DNA from 4 places in the Gordonia iterans genome. Region 4 is predicted to be linked to each of the others. Evidence: predicted binding sites of a transcription regulator. Region 4 holds the regulator's gene; each other region holds the start of a gene.

Region 1 (4,971 bases), 650 kb from region 4:
GATGGGCGTTCAACTGCGACGGTCAGTACGCCCTCGGGGATCCGAACAGGCCGGCACTGCTCAGCACGGCACGCTCCGCGCGTGTACTGCTCCTTTGCCGACTACGTGGCCGCAGCCGACTCTGCCTACGGAGCGCACACGCAGCTCGCCCGGATCACGACTGCTCCGCAGGGATCGAACGTTCGGGCGGTCGGCGCTCACGATGCCGGATTCGACGCCGCGCTGGAAGTTCAGGTCATGGTGCTCCCGGTGGCGCCGGTACCTGATTTCGACGGATTCTTCGCCGGCGGCCCGGGCGCCCTCCATCTCTATGGAGTCGACGAGCCGCTCCCGATCCGATCGTGAGGACTCAGCCGGCGAGATCGTCCGGGCCGATCTCCGGATCGAACCCGGAGGTCACCGGCTGAGCGCTTTCCAGACGGGTGCGGAACCGGCCGTCGTGCAATTCGGCGGCGGCCTCGGCGATCACCTGTCGTGTCGACGACCCGCCGCTCGCGAACCTCTTGTCGACCAGCACGTCGCCGATCCGCACGTCGATGCACCAAGGCACGAGCCCGGCGGCGCGCGCCGCCAGGACCGCCGGGGTCGCCAGCAGCGCCGACAAACCGGAGAGCAGGTAGGCCGCGGTCAGCGCGATCGGCAGTAAGAAGGCCGCTGCGATGTAGTCCGGCAGATTCAGCATGGTGTCCAACCATCCGGCTCCGCCCTCGTCGTCTGTCTGGTCGGGCTTCAGTTCGGATTCGGGTTCCGGGACCGGGTCCGGCATGCGTTGATCGATCCAGTGCACCGAGCCGGTCAGTCCGGTGGTGCCCCAGACCGGCCGCCAGGCGAGAAGTCGCCGCCGCACCGTCCAGCGTTCGCCCCTGGCGGTTCGTCCGGTCTGCATGAGCGCCGATCCTACTGAAACGGCACTTCCGCCCCGTCAAGGCCGGTTCCCTCGACACCCTCCAAACATGAGAGGGAAAATTTGTACATTTACGATCATGTGTTCGAACGGTGAGTGATGTCACAATAGGTCATGACTACTTCAGAGCGCTGTGTGGGTCAACTTCACTGTGGCCGTCCCGACCGCACCGGCAGGTCCCCGCCGCCATGAGCTGTTCTCGCGCTGCGCCACGTCATCGCCGTGAAGGCCCGATGACGTCAGTATCGCTCCGGTCGCCGACCGTTGTCCCGACCGGACAGCCACGACGCCGAGTGCAGCACTGTAGGCCCCGATCCCGGTCACCGGAAGGGCAGCTCTCTCCGTTCAGGGGAGGGTGCACGTTTTTTGACAAGTTCATATCGGGACCGCGATCGCACCGGGTCTGTTGTCAGCGGTTGGCGCCGCGGCCGATGATCGGCCAGTGTTCGGTGCCGTGGGCAGTGTCGGCGACGAGCTCGTCGGTCAGGTTCACCGCGGTGCAGACGTGGTTCGGAATCGCACGCACGAGCTCGCCGAGGCCTGGAAGTGTCGTGCCGGAGGGGTGTTCGACGACGGCATGATGTTCGGACAGGGACACGATCCGCGCATCCGGGTAGTCGAGCAGCCGGCCGAAGCCGGTGGTCCACGGCGGCCGATCGGCACCGAGTGTCTTGCTCCCGGCATCGAGGACCGCTCTTCGCCGTCGTGCATCCACGCTCACCACGGTGGCCATCGCGACGAGGGCGATCTGGCCGGCGTCGCACGAGCCGAGCTCCCATTGCTGTGCGTCGTTGAAGGGGTACACGCCGGGGCGGATCTCGGTGAGTCCTGCGGCGTCGGCGAACGCCACCGTCGGCGTCGACCCGCCGCTGATCACCCGGGGATCGATTCTGCTGCGGCGCAGGGATTCCGCTGCCTCGGACAGCGACTCGGCCTCCTGGCGCGCGGCCTCGGAGCGGGCCGGGCCGGGACCGTAGCCGTGGCCGGGAAAGGTGAAGACGCCGATCGTCTGCAGCCCGCCGTCGCGGGCTGCAGCGGCGATCTCGCCGGCCTCGTCGGGTGCCACTCCGGTCCTGTGCATCCCGGAGTCGATCTCGATCAGGACCTCGACCGGGGCGCCTCGCAGACCTGCGGCGAGACGCCGCGCGCCGTCGACGGAGTCGACGCCGACCCGCAGCGCGCAACGGCTGGCCAGAGCCCGCAAGCGGTCGGCCTTCGTGGGCGAGAGCCAGAGGGGGTACGCGATGAACAGGTCGGTGAAGCCTGCGTCGGCGAAGGCCTCGGCCTCGGCGATCGTCGCGACCGTGAGCCCCGCCGCGCCGGCGTCGATCTGGCGTTGCGCCACCTGTGTGCACTTGTGAGTCTTGGCGTGCGGCCGCAGCTGCAGTCCCTGTGTGGCGGCCCAGCCGGCCAGTCTCTCGATGTTGCGTCGGAGCCGGTCGTCGTCGACCAGTAGGTACGGCGTGTCGTCGCGCTCCTGCACGCGTCCAGCGTTCCACACTCCGGTGCGGCGTGCCGCTGCTGATCTCCGGCTCGATGCCGGGCCGGTAGATCGGCCGCGCTGCGAGCTACTCGCCGAACGCCGATCGGACGATCTCGCCGACCCTGACTGCGGTCGCTTCATCGAACTCGTTCAGGTACCAGGCACACGGAAGCAGTGCGTCGGTCGCGGCCGGATCGCGCTGGACCTGTGCTTTCTCGGTGAGCCCGAAGGTCATCAGTTCGTCGTCGAGCCGGAAGAACACGATCACGGGGGTGCTGCGCCCGGTGGCGTAGCCGGGCATTCCGTACCAGAGTCGCGGCTTGAGTTTGGGCCCGGCGGACAGGATCGCCTCGTGCAGGCGGCGGCCGATGGAGCGGTAGGGCTCGGGCATGGAGTCGATCTTGTCGACGACGGCCTGCTGCTCTTTGGTGGCCTTGTCGGTGGTAGCCATGATTCTGGCCCTTTCATTCGCGCCGCTGTCGCGGCATGGATACGACAATCCGCCCGCCGGTGACGGGTGGATCGCACTATCTCCATTGCGGACATGTCCTGCCGGAGCCGGTAGTCCCCTCCGCGAATGTGTCAGGTGAGCACTTCACCATCGAGAGCGCGCGAGGCACGTGACCTCACTCCGTCAGAATAGGGGAACGCGGGCGCCGATCGCCACTGGAGCGGTGGTCTGCGGCCACATGGATGCCATCGAACATACGTTCTATAATGGTCCGGTGGGATGGAGTAACGGGCCGCCGAGCTGGTCGGAGATGGAGCGAGTGCTCTCCGGCCGGTCGCCTGCCGCGGGTGCCGACGGCGCGCAGCCATATGTCCCGGGCGACGGCGGGGACTCCCCGGCTTGGTCGCGCAAGCGTGGCGCGTATCAGCCCGAGGAGGTGCGCTCCGTCGTCTCGGCGGTCCCGTACGCCGAACTCCACGCGCACAGCTCCTACAGCTTCCTCGACGGCGCCTCGCTGCCCGAAGAGATGGTCACCGAGGCGCAGCGGCTCGATCTGAAAGGTCTCGCGCTGACCGACCACGACGGCTTCTACGGCGTTGTTCGCTTCGCCGAGGCCGCCCGCGAGTACGGCATGCCGACGGTCTTCGGTGCAGAGCTCTCGCTGCAACGGGATTCTGCGCGTGCGGGAGCGGTGGATCCGCCAGGTGAGCACCTGCTGGTCCTCGCCCGAGATGCCGAGGGCTATCGGCGGCTGTCCCGGGTGATCGCCGACGCGCACATGAGCGGCGACCCTTCGACGGGGCTCAGGGGCCGAAAGGGGCTGCTGAGTTACGACGCGGACCTCCTCACCTCGTCGGCGAGGGGACACTGGCTGATCTTGACCGGCTGTCGGAAGGGATCGGTGCGCCGGGCGCTGGCTGCCGGCGGTGCGGTGTCGGCACGAAAGACGCTGGGGGAGTTGACTGATCGCTTCGGTCGGGAGAACGTCGTCGTCGAGCTGACCGCTTCCGGCTGCAGCGACGACGACGAGCGCAACGAAGTGCTGACAGCGTTGGCCGGTGAGGCGCGACTGCCGACCGTTGCCACCACGGGCGCGCATTTCTCGGGCCCGCAGCGACGACGGCTCGCCATGGCGGTGGCCGCGGTGCGGGCGCGCACCGACGTCGCCACCATCGCCGAATGGCTGCCGGGCATCGGTGGGGCACATCTGCGCAGTGGAGACGAGATGGCCCGGCTGATGCCGGCGCACCGCGAGGCGATCGACAACGCTGCGGCGCTGGCCGCGGACTGCTCCTTCTCGCTGGGGCTGATCGCGCCGAATCTGCCGCCTTTCGACGTTCCCGAGGGACATACCGAGGCGAGTTGGCTGCGGGAGCTGACCGAGCGGGGTGCCCGCCGCCGCTACGGCACCCGCGTCGACCGCCCCGATGCCTATCGGCAGATCGATCACGAGCTGGACATCATCGAGACGCTGATGTTCCCCGGGTACTTCCTCGTGGTGCACGACATCGTCGATTTCTGCAAACAGCACGACATCCTCTGCCAGGGCCGGGGGAGCGCCGCGAACTCGGCGGTCTGCTACGCGCTGGGCATCACCAACGTCGACCCGGTGGCGAACAAGCTGTTGTTCGAGCGGTTTCTGGCGCCCGAGCGAGACGGTCCGCCGGACATCGACGTCGACATCGAGTCCGACCGCCGCGAAGAGGTGATCCAGTACGTCTACGCTCGTCACGGCCGCGAGTACAGCGCCCAGGTCGCGAACGTGATCACCTACCGCGGACGGTCGGCAGTGCGCGACATGGCGCGAGCGCTCGGCTACGCCCCCGGGCAGCAGGATGCGTGGAGCAAGGTGCCCGACTCGGCACCCGACGACGTGCGCGCCATGGCCGCGGAGATCGCCTCCATGCCAAGGCATCTCGGGATCCACTCCGGTGGAATGGTGATCTGTGACCGGCCGATCGCCGACGTCTGCCCCACCGAGTGGGCGCGCATGGAGGGGCGAAGCATCCTGCAGTGGGACAAGGACGACTGCGCCGCCGTCGGCCTGGTGAAGTTCGACCTCCTGGGCCTGGGGATGCTCTCTGCGCTGCACTATGCGATGGATCTGGTGAAGGCGCACAAGGGAATCGAGGT
Region 2 (4,971 bases), 1.4 Mb from region 4:
CGGTTGCACGCGGGCCCGGGCGCGGCCAGCTTCATCCTGCTCGAAGACCTCGACGATGCCGTGGTCCTCAGCGTGCGCGACGACGGCTGCGGCATCCCCGAAGGCCGGCTCCGGCAGGCGACCGGTGAAGGCCGCATGGGGATCAGCCGGTCGATCATCGGCCGGATCGAAACACTCGGCGGTTCCATTTCGCTGGAATCGGCCCCCGGCGCGGGGACAGAATGGGAGATGACGATCCCGGTGAACCGAGCCGACCCGGATGTCTCGAGGAGAAGCGGACGATGACCCCGAACCCGAACGCCCCTGCACCGCGCCACCGGCCGTCAGGCGCTCCGCCGCCCGCCGCGGCACAGCGCCGGCTGCGTGTGATGGTGGTCGACGATCATCCGATGTGGCGCGACGGTGTGGCCCGCGACCTGACCGACGAGGGTTTCGACGTGGTCGCCACCGCCGACGGGGTCAAGCGCGCCACCGAGGTGGCCAGGGCCTGCCGCCCCGATGTGGTGCTGATGGACATGCAACTGCCCGACGGCAACGGCGCCCAGGCCACCGCCGGGGTGCTTGCCGTCTCTCCGGACACGCGGATCCTGGTGCTGTCGGCCTCGGAGGAACGCGACGACGTGCTCGAGGCGGTGAAGGCCGGCGCCACCGGGTATCTGGTCAAGAGCGCGCAGCGCGCCGAACTCGTCTCCGCAGTGCGGGCCACCGCGGCCGGGCAGGCCGTCTTCACGCCGGGGCTGGCAGGTCTGGTCCTCGGCGAGTTCCGGCGCCTCGCCAAGGAGCCGGCGGACGACGCCCCCGCCCTCACCGAACGTGAGACCGAGGTCCTCCGCTACGTCGCGAAGGGCCTGAGCTCGCGGCAGATCGCCGAGCGCTTGCACCTGAGCCCGCGCACCGTCGAGAACCACGTCGGCGCCACCCTCCGCAAGCTGCAGCTCGGCAACCGCGTCGAACTCGCCCGCTACGCCATGGAACATGGTCTGTCATAAGCTGGTCGAGCCCTTCTAATAGCCGGTCGAGCCCTTCTTAAAGCCGGTCGAGCGGAGTCGAGACCCCGCCAGCTAGAACGGCGGCGGATCGCGTTCGGCCCGTTCGCGTTGACGTCGGAGGCGGGCGCGTTCGGCGCGGCGCCAGGCGTGTTTGTGTGCGGTGGCGGTGTGGAGGCCGCCGCGGCTGGGGTCGTGGTGTGGGTTCGGGTCCGGTGGTGCCGGTGGGGGTGTGGTGGGCCTCTGGTGGAGGCAGCGGATGCCGGCTAGTTGGGGGAACATCCATTGTCCGGGTGCGGGGGTGTCGACGGTCAGGCCGTGTGGTGTGGTGATCGAGGTCCAGACGGTGCCGTGGTCGTCGATCCATTGGTCGTCGATCCATTGGTCGCTTGTCCTGAGCGGGTGGCGGAGCCTGCGACGACGCGCAGACGAGGGGTCGAGGAATCCCTCGGCCGGGTCCGGTGTTCCGGCGTGGGTTTTGATCTGGTGGTGCAGCACGCATGTGGGCCCGAGGTTGCACAGGCAGGTCGGTCCGCCGGTGGCCGGGCAGGCGTGGTCGTACTCGTCGACGTGGTCGAGTTCGCAGTTCCAGGCCGGGCGGTCGCAGCCGGGGACCGAGCAGGTCTGGAACAGGGCGCGCACGAGGACGTCGAGTGCGGTGGTGGGCCGGTAGGGGTCGGCGGGCTGGGCGGTGCGTTCGATCAGGATCGGTGTCTCGGGTGGTACGTCGGGGGCGCCGAACTGGTCCAGGTCGAGGTCGCGGACGGTGGCGTCGGGGCTGAGCTGACCGTCGCGCAACAGTTCCGCGGTACGCGGCAGACGCTCGGACGCGGCGATCGCTTGACCGACCAACGCACGTGCCTGGGACAGGGGCACCCCGAACAGGACCTGCACCTCGGTCGTCGCGGCGGTGTAGGCGTCGGTGACGTCGAACTCGGCGGCCGCACACTCCGAGTCAGACTCGACTGCGGCAGACTCGACCGCGTCGTGCAGGTTGGCCAGCGCGATATCGAGGAACTGCCCGATACCGCGGAGTTGTTCCCAGTACAAGAACCCCTGCCCACGCCACGCGGCCGAGGCGTACACCAGCCAGTCGTGACACTGTGTGCGGTCCGAATCGTCGGCATCGGGAGCGACCATGCCCGCCGCGGTCAGGTCGACGCGGGCCCACGGCGTGCCGCGGTCGACGTGCACCATAGACTCTCACCCCCGAAGCCTGTTCGAACTAGATGTGATTCACATTACTCCGTGACCGAGGCTCGATCAAGTGTTTGATCCCGATGCTCGGGCAAGCCCCCCCCCCCCCCGTGTGGTCGGTTCGTCGTGAGAACTAGGTAGTTTCGCGCATCCCTGCAGCCCTGGTCAGCAACCACACTGGACTCATGGGCACACAACCGGATCCGTTCTTCACTGCCGTGGCGCGCATCGGGGACGAACTGAGCTCGATCACCGCGCGATTGAACCGAGTCACCGACGACGTCGCCGACCTCCGCGAGGCCATGGAGGCGGCTCAGTCCGTCGAACAGGCCGACGCACAGACCGCACCTGAGGCAGCTCCGCACGAGTCCGCTCCCCCGCAGCCCGCATCGGTGACCGCGGCACCCGACCCGGCACGCGGTCCGGCACCCCGTCTCGCACGGGGTCCGGCCCTCCCACCGACGGCCCCCGCACCACGGCCCCAGCTGCAGTACGCCACCGCGGGACCGCCGCCGCCACCGCAGCCGCGGCCGTTCGGCCCGCCGGCGCCCGCCGTGCCCGCTCCCGCCGGCAACGGCGTCACCCTCGGCAAGATCCTCGCCTTCACGGGCGTCGCGATCACGTTGATCGGCGTCGTGCTTCTCCTCGTCCTCGCCGCCCAGGCCGGCCTGCTCAGGCCGGAGGTCCGCGTCGCCGGCGGCGCACTCCTCGCGGCCGCTCTGGTCGGCGCCGGACTCCGCATCGGACGGGAGGCAGTCAAGCGCACCGCCGCCGCGGCCCTCGTCGCCACCGGCATCGCCGCCGCCCTGTTCTGCGTGCTCGCCGCGGCGAACATCTATCACTGGCTCCCGGTGATCGCCGCGCTGGTGCTGACCGGACTGATCGCCGCCGGCGGCTTCGTCGTCGCCGGGCTGTGGGACAGCCAGGCGCTCGGCGTCACCGTCGGCATCGGCCTGATCGCCTTCGCTCCGTTCCTGACCCACGGCGTCACGCTCACCCTGGTGGTATTCCTGCTCGTCTACGCCGCCGCCACCCTGGCCGTGCAGCTCGGCCGGGACTGGCCGGTGCTGTTCACGGTCAACACCGTCGCCACGGCGGCGCCGCTGGTCGTCGTCGCCGCACTCGGCGATCGCGCCGAGGCAAGCCAGTTCGCGGTGGCCGCGTCCGTCTGCTTCTTGCTCGCCGTCGGCTCGGCGGTGGCGCTGCTGCGGACAAGCGGGATTCCGCTTGTAGTGGCCCTCGTCGGCCTGATCCCGCTGCTTCCACTCGTCGGCGGATCGCCCGTCCTCGGTGCCACCACCACCGCGATCCTGCTCGGCGCCGCCGCCGCACTCCTGGCGCTCCTCACTCTCCTGGGCCCGGCCCTGCCCGGCGCCGACCTCGGCGTCCGGATGGTGTGGCTGACGGGGGCCGTGGCGACCGCGGTCGTCGCGATCGGCGTCGCCGGCCGCGCGGACGGGTTGACGCTCGGGCTTCTCGCCATCGCACTGCTCCTGACGCTGGCCTCCCTGTACACCGAGGAACTGGCGACCGCCCTCCGGATCCTCGCGACCGTCGCCCTCGGGGTCGGGCTGCTCGCACTGGCCGGTCCCGGCCTGCTTCAGTTGGTCGACGCCTCCGCACTGTCCACCGGACGGCGCGTGGTGGTGGTGATCGGCGCGCTGCTGGCGATGGCGGCGCTCGCCGTGCTCACCCGCTGCTGGACGCAGGGTCGCACCGACTCCGACCGGAACACCTTCGTGGTGAGCGCCAGCGTCGTCGGCCTCGTCCTGTTCAACGTCCTCTGCGTCGCGGTCGGGGCCCTGGCCTCCGGCGGCTCGCTCACCGGCTTTCGGGCGGGCCACATGTGCGCCACCATCGGCTTCGTCGTCGTCGGCGCCGTCGCCCTGCTGTGGGCCCGACGCCTCCGCGGTTCCTCACGCACGCTGGTGCTGACCGCCGGACTGATCGTCCTCGGCGTCGCCGTCGGCAAACTCTTCCTGTTCGACCTCGCCGCACTCGCCGGGATCTTCCGGGTGATCGCCTTCATCGTCGTCGGACTGGTGCTGCTGGGCCTCGGCGTCGCGTACGCGCAGAGCCTGAACGACGACCCCGACGGCCCGCCCTCCGAACGCGTCCGGCCGGCCGGACCGCCTCCCGCCGCCGGTCCGGCGGGGCCGGGTTCCCCGTTCCCGGCCCCGGGCCCGGCGCCCTTCGGGGCCCCGCAGCGACGCTGAGCACCCGTCGCGAACTCACCAGTCGGCGTCGTCGTACACGATCATCCCGCGGACGTTGTTGCCCTCGAGCATGTCGTCGTACGCCTTGTTGATCTCCTCCAGCTTGTAGGTCTGGGTCACCAGATCCGCGAGATTGAGCTGCCCGGCTCGGTACTCGTTGAGCAGCTTGGGGACCTGGGTGCGCGGTCCTGCACCACCGAAGATGGCGCCCTGCACGCGCTTCTGCAGCAAGGTCAGCTCGAAGAGGTTCATCGAGACGTCCATCGCCTGGAAGTCGCCCATGCCGACCACCACCACCTGGCCGCCCTTACCGGTCATGGCCAGCGCCGGAGCCAGGTACTCGCCCTTCATCTCGCCGACGGTGAGCACCACCGTGTTCGCCATCGTGCCCCAGGTGATCTCGCCGACCACCGGCGCCGCTTCTTCCATGCTCTCGAAGGTGTGCGTGGCGCCCAGCTTCTCGGCCATGTCGCGCTTGAACTTCACCGGGTCGACGGCGACCACGTATCGCGCGCCCGCGGCCTTGGCGCCCTGGATCGAGTTGATGCCCACACCGCCGATGCCCACCACCA
Region 3 (4,971 bases), 370 kb from region 4:
GTCGCGAATGCGATGGCCAACGGCGGCGGGCCGGATCTGCTGGCACCCGCCGCACTGATCGGTCTGTTCACCGCCGGAGTCAACCAGGCCCTGCTGCACGCAGCGCACGTACCGGCGTCGTGGGCGACATTCGGCGCTTCGGTGGTGCTGTGCTATGCGTGTGCGTTCTGGTCGCGTCGCAGTCCCTACCCGGTGAGCGTCCTGGCGCTGATGGGCATCACCGGTGCGATCATCCCCGGCCTGACGGTGTACGTGGGGGTGGCCGAGACCGTCTTCGGGCAATCGGGTACCGGTGCGTTCTCGCAGGCGGTCCTGACCGGCACCGGAATCGGCGTGGGGGTGGCCGCCGGGGTACTGCTGGCGACTCGTCGCCTGCGCGGACGCCGGCGGCACCGGATCGGCCGTGGCCGAGCGCGTCTGCTGTTTGCGGATCGCTGATCCGGTGACGGTGGGGACGACGTCGGCGGGTGGCGAGTCTCGGGCAGCCCCGGGCGGCCTGGCCGCGGGTGGTGCGGTCAGGATGCCTGTGCCAGGAGCCGGGTGAGGATCTGTTCGGCTCCCGAGGGCGGGTCCGGCGGGCCGTGTCCAGTCAGCGGGGACGGTCGGTGCACGACGATCATCGTCGGTCTCGGGCCGCTCGGCTCGTCGCCGGGTGGTCCGGTGTCGCCAAGTGACCCGGCGTCATCGGATGACCCGGTGTCGCCAAGTAGCGCGGCGTCGGGTGGCCCGAGATCGCCAAGTGGCTCGGCGTCGCCGGGTGGTCCGGTGTCGCCATATGGCCCGAGGGTTTCGGGTGGTCCGAGGTCGCCGTGCGGCCCGGCGTCGCCGGGTGGTCCGGGGTCTTCCGGTCCGGCTGCTGTGGTCGGGTGGCTGTGCCCGGGGTCGGGTGCGAGGCGTTCGGGGTGGAACAGGATGTTGCTCTGCCACCGACTGTCGCGCCCGACCGGGCGCCAGCCGACGCGTCCGGCGTCGGGACCGAAGGTGAGGACCGTCGACTCCCAATGCCCGGCAGTCTTGCCGTTCATCCGGTTATGACGTCCGCACGCCCCACCCAACCGGTCGATATCGGTCTGTCCGTTGTCGGTCCAGTCGGGCATATGGTGGGCTTGGGTGCGGATGAACGGCACGGTGCAGCCCGGCGCGGTGCAACCCCGGTCGCGGGCGAACAACGCCAACCGCTGTGCGGCCGTGGCGAAGCGGCTGGCCCGCCCCAAATACAAGACTTGTCCGGTGGCTTGAGAGAACACCGCCAGATACGGGACCGTATCCGCGGCGAACTGCACCAGATCCGTGACCGGGATGCGGGTGCCGGTCGCGGTCCAGGCGATCCCGGCCTGCCGCGCCAAATCCTCATCGGTCACGGTGACCACGGTCTGCGACGGAATCCGCGTCGGGGCGGGTTGGCCGGCCAGCGCTGACGCCCAGTCGCACAGGGCTTCGAGGGCGTCGTGTTGACGCTGCCCGAGCGTGCGGGTGTCCCGCTCGGCCGCGGCGGCCAGGACGGCGGGGTCGAGGCCGGGCTGGTCGGCGGCCCCGCGTGGGGAGTCCGGGTCGGCGGGATTGTTCATCCCCGCCGCAGCCCACTGATGCAAGACCACCTCCAGCTTGGCCCGCAGGACGGGGGTGAGCAGGGCCCGGACTTTGCTCATCAACTGCCGGTTCTGCGGCTGCAGATTGAACGTACGCCGCCGGGCCCGGTCGTGGTCGTCGGCCAGGGTGCCGTCGGGGTCGAGCCACGCCAGGATCCGGTTACCCACCACCGTCACCGCGGCAGGGTCCAGACGCCGCGCCGCATCAGCGAGCATGGCTTCGGCTTTCACCCGGTCATCGTGGGTGACCGCCGAGGGCAGCTTGTCCATGATCTCGGTGACCGCGGCCGCGTGGGCGGCGCCGGCCTCGCCGTCGGCGACCGCGGTGGCGGTGGCGGTCAGGTGTGGTTGGAGGCGTTCACCGGTCAGGGTGCCCATGGCGGCGATGCCTTCGGCGGTGATCCGGCGGCGGCGGGCCTCCCCGGGCCCCAGTCGCACCCCGTAGGCGTACAGCTGGTGGACCGAGATGTGTCCGGCGGTGCGGTACACGCCCCGATCGGAGATCTCCACGTACAGGGCGGCATCGAACACTTCGGCGCGGCGGCGGCACTGCTCACGCGCATCGAGCAACCCCAACAAACCGTCCTCGGACTCGGCAGCCAACAGAGAGGTCGCCTCCGTGGTGAGGCGCTTCTCGGCGGCGGTCTGCACCGCCAGCAGGTCCGCGGGCGACAGGTTCGCGACGAGCGCGGCCGGATCGAAACCAGCAGGATCGGCGCCACCACGATCGGCGCTGGCAGGGTCAGCACCGGCCGGAGCAGCCACCGAGCCATCGCGCGCACCCGCGGCAGCAGCGTCGTCGTCGTACGAGATGCTGTTGACGGCCACGATGTTCACCTCCCCCGAAGTTGCTGTTCCCGCTGGTAGAACCAGTGATTCTGGTTCTCTGTGTGTCTGACGTCACTTTACGACAGGGGTGTGACAAAACTAGTTCTCGACCACATGGTCGAGGGTCAACCGGAGAGAACGGTGGTGATCTCGACTCGTGGTTCCTGAGCCCGTCGAAGGGTGGTTCCTGAGCCCGTCGAAGGGTGGTTCCTGAGCCGTCGAAGGGTGGTTCGTGAGCTTGTCGAAGGGTGGTTCGTGAGCTTGTCGAAGGGCTGCGCTCGCTCAAACTCCGATGAGGTGTTCGCCCAGTCGGAGAGGAGGCTCGCTCAAACATCGATGCGACGCTCGCTCAATCGGCGTTGCTCGTTACGAATTCTCGGCGGCCCGCACGAGGTCGTCGAGGTCGGCGCGCATCATCTTCCGGGCGACCGCCGCACCCAGAGGCGCCGTCACCTTCCCGAGGAGCGCTTTGAATCCGGTGGCGGTCGAGTCGCCGGCGAATCGCATGGTGATCGTGGTGCTGGCCGGCGACACCGAGGTGAGCGTGAACTCGGTGCGGTAAGCGACTCCGCGCGAGAGCGAGGTGATGACGGTGCGGTGCGGAGCGTCGACCTCGGCGACGGTCATCTCCTCGGTCTCCTCGGCGCCCATGACGGTCCGCGTCTCTCGCCACACGACGCCGGGTGCGTACCCCTCGCCCTCGACGCGTTCGATCCGGGCGACGCCCTACAGCACGTCGGCGGCGGCGTCGAGGTCGGTGAGGACGGCCCAGACCCGTTCGACGGGAGCGGCGGCGGTGCGTTCGACGATGACGGTCTTCACCCGACTAGAGTGGCATCCGATTCGATGAGGCGGAAGCCGGTGTGAGGCCGGCACGGTCGCGCCACTGTGTGGCCCGGGTTCCCGGGCCGAGTCAGACCCGCCTCGTCGTCCGGCGTCCCGCCCCCTTTCGGGCCGCCGCACCGTCGACGCCGGGCGCGCCACCCGGCAGGGAGTAGGCATCTGCCCGTGATCACACTGCTGTCCACCTCGGACACCGACCTTCGCACCGCCGCCACCTGCGGCGCCGACTACACCGTCGCCAATCCGTCGCGACTGCTGCTCGACGAGGTGCCGGCGCTGATCGAGCACGCCGACCTGGTGGTGGTGCGGCTGCTCGGCGGCCGTCGCGCATGGGAGGAGGGGCTCGACGCGGTGCTCGCCGGCGCGGCGCCGGTGGTGGTGCTGTCCGGTGAGCTCAACCCCGATCCTGATCTGATGTCGCTGTCGACGGTCCCGGCCGGTGTCGCTGCACAGGCGCACAGCTATTTCGTCGCCGGCGGGCGGGAGAACTTCGCGCAGGTCCACCACTTCCTCTCCGACACCGTGCTGCTGACCGGGCTGGGCTTCGATCCGCCGGTCGAGACGCCGAACTGGGGTGCGCTGGAGCGGCCGGGGACCTTTCGACAAGCTCAAGGGGCGGCGGGTGCTCAAGGGGCGGCGGGGGTGCCCGAGCGGCCGGGGACCTTTCGACAAGCTCAAGGGGCGGCGGGTGCTCAAGGGGCGGCGGGTGCTCAAGGGGCGGCGGGTGCTCAAGGGGCGATGGGGGCGGGGGGTGCTCAGGGGGCGGCTGGGGCGGAGGCGCGAGACCGCGGACCGCGTCCCCGGATCGGGGTGCTGTACTACCGCGCCCAGCACCTCGCTGGCAACACCGAGTACATCGACGCGCTGTGCACGGCGCTGGAAGAGCGCGGGGCCGATGCCGAAGGCATCTTCTGCGCCTCGCTGCGCGCCGCCCCGGACGATCTGATCGCGCACCTCGGCACGTTCGACGCCCTCGTGGTGACCGTCCTGGCAGCCGGCGGAACCACCCCGGCCACGGCGAGCGCCGGTGGCGACGACGAGGCATGGAACGTCGAACGTCTTGCCGCCCTGGACATCCCGATTCTGCAAGGCCTGTGCCTCACCTCGTCGCGAGCCGACTGGGTGGACAGCGACGACGGCATGTCGCCACTGGACGTGGCGAGCCAGGTGGCTGTGCCCGAGTTCGACGGACGCATCATCACCGTGCCGTTCTCGTTCAAGGAGTTCGACGACAACGGGCTCCCGTACTACGCGCCGGACGCCGAGCGCTGCGCCCGCGTCGCGGGCATCGCGATCGCGCACGCGCGACTGCGGCACGTGGCCGCTCCCGACAAGCACGTCGCGCTGCTGCTCTCGGCGTACCCGACCAAGCACGCCCGCATCGGCAACGCTGTCGGCCTGGACACCCCCCGCTCGCTCATCCATCTCCTGCGGGCCCTCGGCGCCGCCGGCTACGACCTCGGTGACGGCTCGATTCCGGGCCTGGGATCCACGCCGGACGACGACGATCCCGACGCCCTGATGCATGCGCTGATCGACCAGGGCGGCCAGGACTCGGACTGGCTCACCGAGGAGGCGCTGGCCGCGAACCCGATCCGGGTGAGCGCGGCCGACTACACCGCGTGGTTCGACCGGCTCCCCGAGGGTCTGCGCGCCGACGTCGTCGAACACTGGGGCCCGCCGCCCGGCGAGTTGTTCGTGGACCGCAGTG
Region 4 (4,971 bases):
TGATCGCTGACGGCACGCCGGCTGCGGCCGCTACTGTCGCCGCCATCGACAAGATCGCCGAGATGTTCACCAAGCTCGGCGGGTTGATGGCCGAGCGAGTCACCGACCTGAAAGACATCCGCGACCGCGTCGTCGCCGAGATTCTCGGCCTCCCCGAACCGGGGATCCCGAACCCCGACGAGCCGTCGATCCTGTGTGCCGACGACTTGGCGCCGGCCGACACCGCCGGACTGGATCCCGCTCGCGTGATCGCACTGGCCACCCGGCTCGGCGGACCGTCCAGTCATACGGCGATCATCGCGCGTCAACTCGGTATCCCGTGTGTCGTGGCGATCGCCGAACTCGACCGGATTCCGACCGGGGGCACGGCTTTCGTCGACGGTGAGCGTGGCGTCGTCGGTCTCGACCCGGACGTCGAGGAGGTCGCCGCAGCGGTGGCGAAGGCGCGAGAGGCGGCCGCGGCCGCCTCGGCGTGGAAGGGGCCGGGGCAGACGTCCGACGGTCACCGCGTGCTGATCCTCGCCAACGTCGCCGACGGACCCTCCGCCCGGGCCGCCGCCGAACCGGGGGTCTTGGAGGGTGTGGGCCTGTTCCGAACCGAGCTCGCGTTTCTCGATCGCGGGGACGAGCCGAGCGTCGACGAACAGACTGCTCTCTACCGAGCGGTGATCGACGCGTTCGACGGTGACAAAGTGGTGATCCGGACGCTCGACGCCGGGTCGGACAAGCCGCTTAAGTTCGTGAACCATCCGGATGAGGCCAATCCGGCGATGGGGGTGCGCGGCAACCGCATCGCCACGCCGCACCCGGAGATCCGCATCCATCAGCTCGACGCGATCGCCGCGGCCGCAGCGGCTGCGACGGCTGCACCCTGGGTGATGGCGCCGATGATCGCCACCGTCGCCGAAGCCCGCGAGTTCGCAGCACTGGTCCGCGAGCGAGGGCTGGTCCCGGGAGTCATGGTGGAGGTCCCCTCGGCGGCGGTGCAGGCCGATCAGATCCTGGCCGAGGTCGACTTCGTGTCGGTCGGCACCAACGATCTGACGCAGTACACGATGGCCGCAGACAGGATGTCGCCGGAGCTGGCCGCGCTCACCGATCCCTGGCAGCCGGCTGTGCTGGCCCTCATCGAGCGCGTCGGAGCAGCGGGGACAGCGCAAGACAAGCCAGTGGGCGTCTGCGGTGAAGCGGCGGCCGATCCGCTGCTGGCGTGCGTTCTGGTCGGCCTGGGGGTCACATCGCTCTCTTCGGCTCCGGCGGCGGCGCCCGCCGTCGGACTCAAGCTCGGATCGGTGACGCTCGATCAGTGTCGGGCCGCGGCGAGGGCGGCGGTCGCCGCCGACAGCGCCGCGGGGGCGCGCGACGCCGCTCGCGCCGTCCTCGGTTGACGGTTCCGAACTCGCTCAGACGCGGCGCAGTACGCTCACGACCTTGCCGAGGACCGCGGCGTCGTCGCCGGGGATGGGCTCGAAGTGTTCGTTGTGCGGCATCAGCCAGACGTGACCGTCGACCCGCTTGAAGGTCTTGACCGTGGCCTCGCCGTCGATCATGGCGGCGACGATGTCGCCGTTCTCGGCGACGTTCTGCTGGCGGACCACCACCCAGTCGCCGTCGCAGATGGCTGCGTCGATCATCGACTCGCCGACCACTCGCAGCAGGAAGAGCGAGCCCTCGCCGACCAGTTCCCGGGGCAGCGGGAAGACGTCTTCGACCGCCTCTTCGGCCAGGATCGGACCGCCGGCGGCGATCCGGCCGAGCACGGGGACATAGGCGGCCGAGGGGCGATCGGGCTCGGCCGTGGCATCGGCGCCCGGAGGCGGGGTGCGCTGATCGTCGCGCACGTTCACCGCACGGGGCCGGTGCGGGTCACGCTTGAGCAGCCCCCGCCGCTCGAGGGTGCGCAGCTGGTGCGCCACGGACGAGGTTGAGGTGAGGCCGACGGCCTCACCGATCTCCCGAATGCTCGGCGGGTAGCCGCGTTCCCGCACGGACGAACGGATGTACTCGAGGACTTCGCGCTGCCGCTGGGTCAGCGAGGCCTCCAGGGTCGCGGTCGACAGGTGTGGGTCGACCTTCGACAGGCTCTTGGGTCCGTCGGTCATCGCCGGTCCTTTCCTCGTGCTTGATTCTCGTACGGTCGGTTCACAATTTAGTCGAGTAGGTCACAGAACTCAAACATTTGTTCGACGTGTCGCGACTTTTGTCGGACCCGTGGTGTTAACTGTCGAACAAGAGTTCTTCGAACACACGAACGATGGGAGTTTCGATGACCGAGTCGCTGAAGACCCGCGCGGACCGCACCGGCCAGGAGCGCGCAGCGCACTGCGACGCGAGCCCGATGACCTGCGATGTTCCGGTGGTGCTGAGCCGTTCCACCGAGTCCTGGGGCACTGAATCCGCGGGCTGCCTGACCACCGGTCGCAGTCCCCAGACGCACCGGCGCGCCGTGCGGCTGAGCGCGAACACTCCGATTCGGACGAGCGGTACAGGACACCCGGGCGGTGCCCACGACGTTTCCGGCAGCCGTTCGAACACCGGCCGTTCGACCACCGGGAGTCCGAAGAGCGGTCGTTCGAACAGCCGCCGCTCGGAGCGGTCGCGCCGCGCGCGTCACCGCGGCCTCGTCGAGCACAGCGCGGTCGCCCCGGCGATCGCGCGTCGCCGGCGCTGGGCCGCCGGCTTGCTTCTGGGGGTCGGCTGTGCGGTCGTCGTGGCAGTGCTCGGCGTGGTCGGCGAGGACTACTCGGACGCGGCGACCGGTGCACCCGCTGCGACCGAGGTGGTGCACGTGCGCAGCGGCGAGTCGCTGGCGGCACTTGCTGCGCGCATCGCCCCCGAGGAGCCGACCGCAGCGGTGATCGCCACCGTGCGCGAGCTGAACGATCTTCAGACCGCCGGGCTGCGCCCCGGGCAGGCTCTGCTGGTGCCTGCCTACCGCTAAGGGTGAGACGGTGAGCGGCCGAGTACTGCGGTGGACGGGCAGGTACCCTGAGTGCATGCGATGCCCGTTCTGCAAGAACGACGACACCCGAGTGGTTGATTCGCGCGCGTCGGACGACGGTATGGCGATCCGCAGGCGACGGTCCTGCAGCGAATGCGGGCGCCGTTTCACGACCGTCGAGTCGGCGGTACTCGCCGTGGTCAAACGCAACGGGGTCACCGAACCCTTCTCTCGTGAGAAGGTGATGAAGGGCGTGCGCCGGGCGTGCCAGGGTCGGCATGTCGACGAAGACAAGCTCGCCAAGCTCGCTGAGGCCGTCGAGGACACCGTGCGCTCCTCGGGTTCGGCGGAGGTCCCGAGCAACGAGGTGGGCCTGGCCATCCTGGGGCCGTTGCGTGAACTCGACGAGGTCGCGTATCTGCGTTTCGCATCGGTGTACCGGTCGTTCGAGTCGGCCGAAGACTTCCAGCGCGAGATCGACGAGCTGCGCAAGGACCGTGACCCCGTCGCCTGAATCGTGGAGAGCGTCAGGTGAACGCGTCGAGCGCCTTCACCACGCGTTTCTCGGAGATCGGTCCAGCGGTGCCGAGCTGCTGAGCGAACAAGCTGACTCGTAGTTCCTCGATCATCCAGTGCGCCATCTCGTTGAGGGCATCGTGACGGACCTCCGGCAGCTGGGCGAGCCGCTGATTCCAATGGGCGATGACGCGATCGACGGTGTCGAGTCCCGCATTGTCGCGGGCCGCCGATCCCGGTAGGGCCGCCAACCGCGCGCGTGCAGCAGCGAGATAGCGGGCCAATCGCCGTAGATGGACGAGTGGCGTGTCGGCGACGAAGCCGTCGAACACCAGGTGGGCCAGTTGATCGGCGACATCGTCGGCGGCGGCGGACCCGCTGTGCCGGTCGATCTCGTGGCGGAGACCCGCCGTCTCGGCGAGCGCCGACACGGCGTGCTGAAAATACTCCGGAGCCGCGGCGCGGATCTGCGGGGAGAGTCGCTCGGCCAGGGCGGAGAACTCGGTCGGGCGCCGAAGTGCGGCGAGGTCCTTCTCGCCCGCGAGCGCGTCGGCGATCGCCCGCCGGGTGCAATCGGCGAAGAGTCTCTGCGGATCGGCGTACGGGCTCTGGCTCAGCGCCAGGCGGTCGGCGGGCGGCAGTCCGCTCGCGACCTTCTTGGTCAGTGGCGGGATGGCGGTCTCCAGCAGGGCCTGCACACCCGAGCGGATGCCGGCATCGCGTGCCGAGGGCGAGGTGACCTCGACGACCCGGACCCCGGCTCCGGCGCGCTGAAGCGTGGGGTAGGTGACCACGGGCTGTCCTGCGACGACCGCGTCGTGCTGATCCGCGAGAGTGCCGATGCCGTCCCCGGTCCAGCGGGTGTGCACCGGCGCCTGGCTCGGCGGACGACGCTCGTCCGAGCCGAGGCGGCGCAGCTCTTCCAGGCTGTCGCTGCGCGCGACGATGTGACCGTCGGGGTCGCTGACCGCGAAATGCACGCGCAGGTGCGGCGGCAGCGAATCTGTGCGGAAGTCTCGGGGCGACAGGCTGATTCCGGTGATGACGCCGAGTTCCCGGGCCAGCGCGGGCAGCAGCGGTTCCGAACGCGGCGAGATCCGTGAGAGTGCCAGATCGGCGTACTGCTGCGCGGGCGACATCGACTTGCGCAGTCCTTTGGGAAGCGACTTGACCAGGGCGGTGGCCAGCTCGCTCCGCAGTCCCGGTACGAGCCAGTCGAAGCCGCCCGCATGCACGTGGTCGAGCAGTGGGCGGGGGACGACCACCGTGACCCCGTCGTCCGGGGCTCCGGGAGAGAAGTGATAGCGGAGCTCGAGGCGGGTCTGGCCTTGCTGCCAGGCCGGCGGGAAGTCGGCTGCGGCCGGTGTCCGGGTGTCGGGGCTCTGCGCCGCGTCGAGGTGCAGAAGCGTCGGATTCCTGCGACCCTCCTTCTTCCACCAGGAGTCGAAGTGGCGGGTCGACACCACGTTCTGCGGGATCCGGGCGTCGTAGAACTCGTACACGTCGTCGTCGCT

The links. Region 4 encodes LexA, which represses DNA repair genes until DNA is damaged. Its sites were predicted from a motif close to CGAACANNTGTTCG; they were not measured.
Region 1: the regulator LexA is predicted to act here: its motif matches at 3,088-3,101, upstream of C6V83_RS06795 (error-prone DNA polymerase).
Region 2: the regulator LexA is predicted to act here: its motif matches at 2,247-2,260, upstream of C6V83_RS03205 (HNH endonuclease signature motif containing protein).
Region 3: the regulator LexA is predicted to act here: its motif matches at 2,525-2,538, upstream of C6V83_RS11320 (HNH endonuclease signature motif containing protein).

Annotation. Positions count from the first base shown of each region.
Region 1 is NZ_CP027433.1:1,441,293-1,446,263, forward strand. Features, by position in the region: gene C6V83_RS06775 (hypothetical protein) at 1-266, shown strand, start outside; gene C6V83_RS06780 (hypothetical protein) at 350-886, opposite strand; gene C6V83_RS06785 (alanine racemase) at 1,314-2,387, opposite strand; gene C6V83_RS06790 (hypothetical protein) at 2,473-2,838, opposite strand; gene C6V83_RS06795 (error-prone DNA polymerase) at 3,113-4,971, shown strand, end outside.
Region 2 is NZ_CP027433.1:707,438-712,408, reverse strand. Features, by position in the region: gene macS (MacS family sensor histidine kinase) at 1-285, shown strand, start outside; gene C6V83_RS03210 (response regulator) at 369-989, shown strand; gene C6V83_RS03205 (HNH endonuclease signature motif containing protein) at 1,062-2,183, opposite strand; gene C6V83_RS03200 (DUF2339 domain-containing protein) at 2,369-4,399, shown strand; gene C6V83_RS03195 (NDMA-dependent alcohol dehydrogenase) at 4,415-4,971, opposite strand, start outside.
Region 3 is NZ_CP027433.1:2,462,398-2,467,368, reverse strand. Features, by position in the region: gene C6V83_RS11325 (hypothetical protein) at 1-438, shown strand, start outside; gene C6V83_RS11320 (HNH endonuclease signature motif containing protein) at 516-2,417, opposite strand; gene C6V83_RS11315 (SRPBCC family protein) at 2,784-3,131, opposite strand; gene cobN (cobaltochelatase subunit CobN) at 3,426-4,971, shown strand, end outside.
Region 4 is NZ_CP027433.1:2,093,879-2,098,849, forward strand. Features, by position in the region: gene C6V83_RS09605 (putative PEP-binding protein) at 1-1,388, shown strand, start outside; gene lexA (transcriptional repressor LexA) at 1,404-2,102, opposite strand; gene C6V83_RS18720 (LysM peptidoglycan-binding domain-containing protein) at 2,267-2,941, shown strand; gene nrdR (transcriptional regulator NrdR) at 2,997-3,455, shown strand; gene hrpA (ATP-dependent RNA helicase HrpA) at 3,469-4,971, opposite strand, start outside.